Regions from separate parts of the Streptomyces sp. NPDC099050 genome, predicted to be linked through region 2. Evidence: riboswitches for the same ligand, from Rfam matches in the RefSeq annotation. Region 2 holds a riboswitch; the other holds the start of a gene.

Region 1 (3,479 bases), on a different contig from region 2:
TTGCGCGCACCGATGAGGCGCGGCGGGGCGGCGGCCTTCTTGGCGACGGTGCGCGCCGGGGCGGCGGCCGCCTTGCGCGTCTTCTTGGCGGGAGCCTTCGTGGCGGGGGCGGCGCTGACGTGCAGCGCGACGCCCTCCTCGTCCAGGACCTGGTTCAGGCTGCGCAGGACCCGCTTCCACTGGTCCACCGGGATGCGGCCGGCCTCGAAGGCCTGGCGCACGTCATCACCGTTGATGTGACCCTGCTCGCGGCCGCGCTCGACAAGCGCGACCAGGGCCTCTGATTCGGCGATTTCCGTGGGGAACGTACGGGACGGGCTGAGCGACACAAGGAGCCTCTCGTTGCGAACAGATAAGGGGTGGCGGGACATCATCGCGCGAACTCGGGAAACAGACCCGAGGGGGGTCTGTATTCCGGGCCGCACGAGGACACCTGTCGGTTCATCGCATGCCCGAGTAGATTCGTTACGCGCTGAATTGAGTGACCTGCGCCACGCCGTGACCGGAGAGCCGGTCGCGGGTGGTCGCGTCCGCCCGTTTTGTCAGCCCGTTTTGCGGGCTTCGATGAGAAAGCGGGCGGTGTGCGCGACGAACGGGCCTTCGTGCGCGATCTGTTCGTGCAGCTCGCGCAGCCGGGCCCGATGCTGCCCGACCGTGAAGCCCGGCACCATCCAGATCACCTTCCTCAGAAAGTAGATCACGGCTCCGATGTCGTGGAACTCCGTCCGCAGCCGCTCGGAGCGCAGATCGACCACCTCCAGTCCCGCCTTCGTGGCCTCGGCGACCGCGTCGTCGGGGTGCCGGGCCCGCCGGACCGCCTCCGGCTGCGGGCCCAGGAAGTACTCCACGAGCTCGAAGACGCTCGCCGGCCCGACCTGCTGGGAGAAGTACGTGCCACCGGGCTTCAGCACCCGCGCGATCTCCTCCCACCAGATCGTCACCGGATGCCGGCTGGAGACGAACTCGAAGGCCTCGTCGCCGAACGGCAGCGGCGGCTCGTCGGAGTCCGCGACCACCACGGTGCCGAGCGGGTGCAGCAGCCTTGTCGCCTTGTCGACGTTCGGCGGCCAGGATTCGGTGGCCACCGTCAGCGGGGGCAGGGGCCCGGCTCCGGCGAGCACCTCCCCGCCGCCGGTCTGGATGTCCAGGGCGGAGCCGACCCGCGCCAGGTGCCGGGCCAGGAGGCGCTGGTACCCCCAGGAGGGGCGCTGCTCGGTGGCGCGGCCGTCGAGCCAGGAGAAGTCCCAGCCGTCCACGGAGACGGATTCCGCTTCCGCGACGAGATGGTCGAAAGTGCGCGTCATGTCTCGATCGTCCCAGGTCCGGCGCCGGTCATCCACCGGATTGCCGGGCGGGGCCACGCCGGACCCGGCGGACGTGTCGGGAGGCGGTCGCCTACACTGGGCGGCGGGCCGTGACTGGCGTTCGGGTGGATCACCACCGGGGAGCGGCCCGGCGTACTCCCGCATCCCGTACGCCGACTGCCGCGCGCCTGGGCGAACCGCGATCCCGCAGCGACGCTCAGGAGCCCCGATGACGACCCAGACGACCGCCCAGACGACCGCCCAGACGACCGCCCAGACCGGTTCCGCCGCCCCGGACGTTTCCGGCGCCCAAGCCGCCCGGCTGATGGACGGCACCGCCCTCGCCCGCCGCATCTCGGAGCGGACCGCCGAGTACGCCGCGAAGATCACCGAGCGCACCGGTACCTCGCCCTGTCTGGCCACCGTGCTCGTCGGCGAGGACCTCGCGTCCGTCACCTACGTCCGCATGAAGCAGAACCGCTGCGCCAAGGCCGGGATCACCTCCCGCCACGTGGAGCTGCCCGCCGCGACGACCACCGAGGAGCTCGTCGCCACCCTGACCGCGCTCTCCGAGGACCCGGAGATCAGCGGCATCCTGCTCCAGCACCCCGTCCCGCACCACATCGACGAGCGCGCCGCCTTCGAGGCCATCGCCCCGGGCAAGGACGTCGACGGGGTCACCATGCACTCCTTCGCCGCCATGGGCTTCGGACTGCCGGGCTTCGTCTCCTGCACCCCCGGCGGCATCATGCGGCTGCTGGAGGCCTACGACGTGGACCTGACCGGCAAGCACGCCGTGGTCGTCGGCCGCAGCGCGATCCTGGGCAAGCCCGCCGGGATGCTGCTCCTGGAACAGAACGCCACCGTCACCTACTGTCACTCCCGCACCGTGGACCTGCCGTCCATCGTCCGCCAGGCGGACGTGCTGGTCGCCGCCGTCGGCAAGGCCGAATTCATCCGCGGCGAGGACATCAAGCCGGGCGCCGTGGTCCTGGACGCCGGCTACAACGAGGGCAACGTCGGCGACGTCCACTTCGAGTCGGCCGCCGCCCGCGCCTCCCTGATCACCCCGGTCCCGGGCGGCGTCGGCCCGATGACCATCGCGGTGCTGCTGGAGCAGACCGTCCAGGCCGCCGCCGCGCAGGCGGGGCTGGCCCTCGCGGACCTCTGACCCGTCCCGCACCCCCCGTCGCGGGCGGAACGCCCCGGGCCCTTCGGCCCGGGGCGTTCCGTTTCCCGTGGTAACGGGCCGGAAGGACGATCCGGGACCGGCGCGGCCGGGCTCCAATGAAAATGTGAAGCCTTCGATGGACATGCAGAAGCCCCCGGCGTCGGACGCAGCACCGGACGCGGCGGCGGTGGGCGGGAAGCGCCACCCGCGCGGGCTCGCCACCCTCGTCCTCGCCGAGCTGTGGGAGCGGTTCAGCCTCTACGGCATGGTCGCCATCCTCGTGCACTTCCTCGCCGCCTCCCGCGGCCACGGGGGCATGGGACTCCACGAGGGCACCGCGGAGGCCGTGGAGGGCGTCTACATGGCCATGATCTCGCTGCTGGCGCTGCCCGGCGGCTGGATCGCCGACCGGTTCCTCGGCGCCCGGCGGGCCCTCCTGTGGGGCGGTGTGGTCATCATGGCCGGCCACGTCCTGATGGCAGTCCCGAACCCGGTCTTCGTCTGGCCCGGGCTGGTCCTCATCGTCATCGGCACCGGCCTGCTCAAGCCGAACATCTCCGCGCTGGTCGGCCGGCTGTACGCCGCCGACGACGACCAGCGGCGCGACGCCGGCTACTCGATCTTCTACATGGGCATCAACCTCGGCGCCGTCATCGCCCCGCTCGTCGTCGGCTACCTCGGCGAGGAGGTCAACTGGCACCTCGGCTTCGGCGCCGCCGCCGTCGGCATGGCCCTCGGCCTGGTCCAGTACGTCCTCGGCGGCCGCCGCCTGTCGGAGCAGCTGCGGGCGGAGCCCGTGGTCCGGCTCACCGCCGCCGAGCGGTCCAAGCTGCGCAAGTCCTCCTCGTACGGCCTGGTCTTCACCGCCGTACTGATCACCCTGCTGGCCGCCTCGCACGCGCTGAGCATCGACAACATCACCTTCGTGCTGACGATCGTCGCCGTCGTGGTCCCGGCGGGCGTGCTGCTCTCGATGTACCGCAGCCCCAAGATCGACCATGTCG
Region 2 (3,479 bases):
CAGGGGCCGGACCCCTACCCGGAGGGTCAGGCGACCGGGAGGCCCGGGGCAGGGAAGGCCGCCATGAGGTCGGCGACCTCGGCCCGGATCTTGCCGAGGGCCGCCTCATCGCCAAGGGCGGCCGCGGAGACGGCCCCCGCGATCCAGTCGGCGACCACCGGCATGTGCTCGACGCCGAGCCCCCGCGAGGTCAGCGACGGCGTGCCGATCCGGATCCCCGACGGATCGAACGGCTTGCGCGGGTCGAACGGCACCGTGTTGTAGTTCACGACGATCCCCGCCCGGTCCAGCGCCTTCGCCGCGATCTTGCCCGACACCGACTTCCCCGTGAGGTCGATCAGGATCAGGTGGTTGTCCGTACCGCCCGAGACCAGGTCGAAGCCCCGCTCCAGCAGAGCCGCGGCCAGCGCCTTCGCGTTGGCCACGACCGCGTGCGCGTACGACACGAACGAGGGCTGCGCGGCCTCGTGGAGCGCCACGGCGATACCGGCCGTCGTCTGGTTGTGCGGGCCGCCCTGGAGGCCGGGGAAGACCGCCTTGTCGATGGCCTTCGCGTGCTCCTCGCGGCACATCAGCATCGCGCCGCGCGGGCCGCGCAGGGTCTTGTGGGTGGTCGTCGAGATCACGTCCACGTGACCCGCCGGGGAGGGGTGCGCCCCGCCCGCGATCAGGCCGGCGATGTGCGCCACGTCGGCGACGAGGACCGAGCCCGCCTCCTTGGCGATCGAGGCGAAGGCCTCGAAGTCGATCGTGCGCGGCAGTGCCGTACCGCCGCAGAAGATCAGCTTGGGCCGCTCCGCCAGCGCGAGGTCCCGTACGGCGTCGTAGTCGATGAGACCGGTCTCCGCCCGCACCCCGTACTGCACGCCGCGGAACCAGGAGCCCGTCGCCGAGACCCCCCAGCCGTGCGTCAGGTGTCCGCCCATCGGCAGCGCCATGCCCATCACCGTGTCCCCGGGCTCGGCGAAGGCCAGGTACACCGCGAGGTTGGCGGGCGAGCCGGAGTACGGCTGCACGTTGGCGTGGTCGACTCCGAAGAGGCCCTTCGCCCGCTCCACGGCCAGCGCCTCGATGCGGTCGATGTTCTGCTGGCCCTCGTAGTAGCGGCGGCCCGGGTAGCCCTCGCTGTACTTGTTCTGCAGCACCGTGCCGGAGGCCTCCAGCACGGCCGAGGACACGTAGTTCTCGCTCGGGATGAGGCGGAGGGTCTCCGCCTGGAGGGTTTCCTCGGCGGCGACGAAGGACGCCAGCTCGGGGTCGGTCGCCAGCAGGGCGGGGTGGCGGTACGGGTGGTGGTTCGCGCTCATGGCGGTTCCTCCGGGGTCGATGTCGGATCTCGTCCCCGCGAGGCCCAGGCGAGCGGCCCTGTATGCGGTCGTGCGCGCACGGCTCCCCCGGAGTTGGTTCTCCGTGCGCCAGTCGCCGTGCGTGTCCGACACCTTAGCGGGCACGCCCCGAGAAAGGTTTCTCCGTCCGCTATTCGAGCGAGGATGGGGACAGTGACGCCACCTCGTCACTGGCTTGACGGACGATCGGAGACCCCGTGTCGACAACTGCTGATGCCATCCGCTCCGCCGACGCGCACAGCGCGCACAATTACCACCCCCTGCCCCTCGTCGTCGCCACCGCCGAGGGTGCGTGGATGACCGACGTGGAGGGCCGCCGCTACCTCGACATGCTCGCGGGTTACTCCGCCCTGAACTTCGGCCACGGCAACCGCCGGCTGCTCGACGCCGCCCGCGCCCAGCTGGAGCGGGTCACCCTCACCTCCCGCGCCTTCCACCACGACCGCTTCGCGGACTTCTGTACCGAGCTCGCGGCGCTGTGCGGCAAGGAAGCGGTCCTGCCGATGAACACCGGCGCCGAGGCCGTGGAGACGGCGGTGAAGACCGCCCGCAAGTGGGGGTACGAGGTCAAGGGCGTCCCGGACGGCCACGCCAAGATCGTGGTGGCGGCCGACAACTTCCACGGCCGGACCACGACCATCGTGTCGTTCTCCACCGACCACGAGGCCCGCGACCACTTCGGCCCCTACACCCCCGGCTTCGAGATCGTCCCGTACGGGGACCTCACCGCGCTCGCCGCCGCCGTCACCTCCAACACCGTCGCCGTGCTCCTGGAGCCGATCCAGGGCGAGGCCGGCGTGCTCGTGCCGCCGGCCGGATACCTGCGGGGCGTACGGGAACTGACGCGCGAGCGGAACGTCCTGTTCATGGCCGACGAGATCCAGTCGGGCCTGGGCCGCACCGGGAAGACCTTCGCGTGCGAGCACGAGGACGTCGTCCCCGACGTGTACATCCTCGGCAAGGCACTGGGCGGCGGGGTCGTGCCGGTGTCGGCGGTGGTGGCCGACCGCGACGTGCTCGGCGTGTTCAAGCCGGGCGAGCACGGCTCCACCTTCGGCGGCAACCCGCTGGCCTGCGCGGTCGCCCTGGAGGTCATCGCGATGCTGCGCACCGGCGAGCACCAGCAGCGCGCCACCGAGCTCGGCGACCACCTGCACCGGGAGCTGAACCTGCTGGTCGGCGGCGGCGCCGTGACCGCCGTACGGGGCCGCGGGCTGTGGGCGGGCGTGGACATCGACCCGGCGCGCGGCACCGGCCGGGAGATCTCCGAGAAGCTGATGGGGCTCGGGGTGCTCGTCAAGGACACCCACGGATCGACCATCCGGATCGCGCCGCCGCTGGTGATCTCCAAGGAGGACCTGGACTGGGGGCTGGACCAGCTCAGGTCCGTCCTGGGCGACTGACCCGGCGGACCAAAGGATGCTGCGTCCTACAAAATGACGTGGGGCAGGAAGCGGGCGTACTCGTCCGTGACCGGCCCCGCCGATTCGCGGATGCCGAGGCCCGCCGACTCGTCCTCGACGACCCACGCGCCGAGCACCACCCGGTTGCCGTCGAAGTCGGGCAGCGGGGCGAGGCCCTGGAAGACGTACGTCTCGTCCTGCTCCGGTGCGAACGGCTCGCCGCCGACCGGGTGCAGGGTGACGCCCGCGCCCTCGCGCCCCAGCAGCGGCTTCGCCGCGTAGCCGGTGGTCGTGGCGAGTTCGCGCGGGCCGTCCAGGTAGGCGGGCAACAGGTTCGGGTGCTCCGGGAAGAGCTCCCACAGGACCGCCAGCAGTGCCTTGTTGGAGAGCAGCATCTTCCACAGCGGCTCGATCCAGGCGGTGGTGCCGGAGCCGCCGCCGTGGTCGTACGTCCCGAGGACCTGCGGGGCGAACTCGTCGGTGGTGAGCCACTCCCACGGGTAGAGCTTGAAGATCGCGCGGATGAAGCCGAGCTTCTCGTCGACGAACCGGCCCGACAGGGAGTCCCAGCCGATCGCCTCCACCGACAGCTCGCGCGCCTCGATGCCGGCCTGCTCGGCGGTCTCCTGGAGGTAGGCGACCGTCATCAGGTCCTCGCCGAGCTCGTCGGTCTCGGAGTGCGCGAAGTGCACCGGGCCGGGCGGCAGCAGCTCGGCCTGGCGGCGCCAGG

Evidence for each region. A riboswitch is a leader RNA that binds a small molecule or an ion and turns the genes downstream of it on or off. The one in region 2 is predicted to bind ZMP and ZTP.
Region 1: another riboswitch for ZMP and ZTP. It lies ahead of ACIQV3_RS23710 (bifunctional 5,10-methylenetetrahydrofolate dehydrogenase/5,10-methenyltetrahydrofolate cyclohydrolase); the one in region 2 lies ahead of glyA (serine hydroxymethyltransferase).

What each region holds. Positions count from the first base shown of each region.
Region 1 covers NZ_JBIWAE010000014.1:134,131-137,609, forward strand. Annotated here, with positions in the region: gene ACIQV3_RS23700 (RNA polymerase sigma factor) at 1-329, opposite strand, end outside; gene ACIQV3_RS23705 (class I SAM-dependent methyltransferase) at 543-1,304, opposite strand; ZMP/ZTP riboswitch at 1,405-1,505, shown strand; gene ACIQV3_RS23710 (bifunctional 5,10-methylenetetrahydrofolate dehydrogenase/5,10-methenyltetrahydrofolate cyclohydrolase) at 1,630-2,475, shown strand; gene ACIQV3_RS23715 (peptide MFS transporter) at 2,612-3,479, shown strand, end outside.
Region 2 covers NZ_JBIWAE010000017.1:180,932-184,410, forward strand. Annotated here, with positions in the region: gene glyA (serine hydroxymethyltransferase) at 27-1,307, opposite strand; ZMP/ZTP riboswitch at 1,343-1,433, opposite strand; gene rocD (ornithine--oxo-acid transaminase) at 1,544-2,749, shown strand; gene ACIQV3_RS27025 (glutathionylspermidine synthase family protein) at 2,776-3,479, opposite strand, start outside.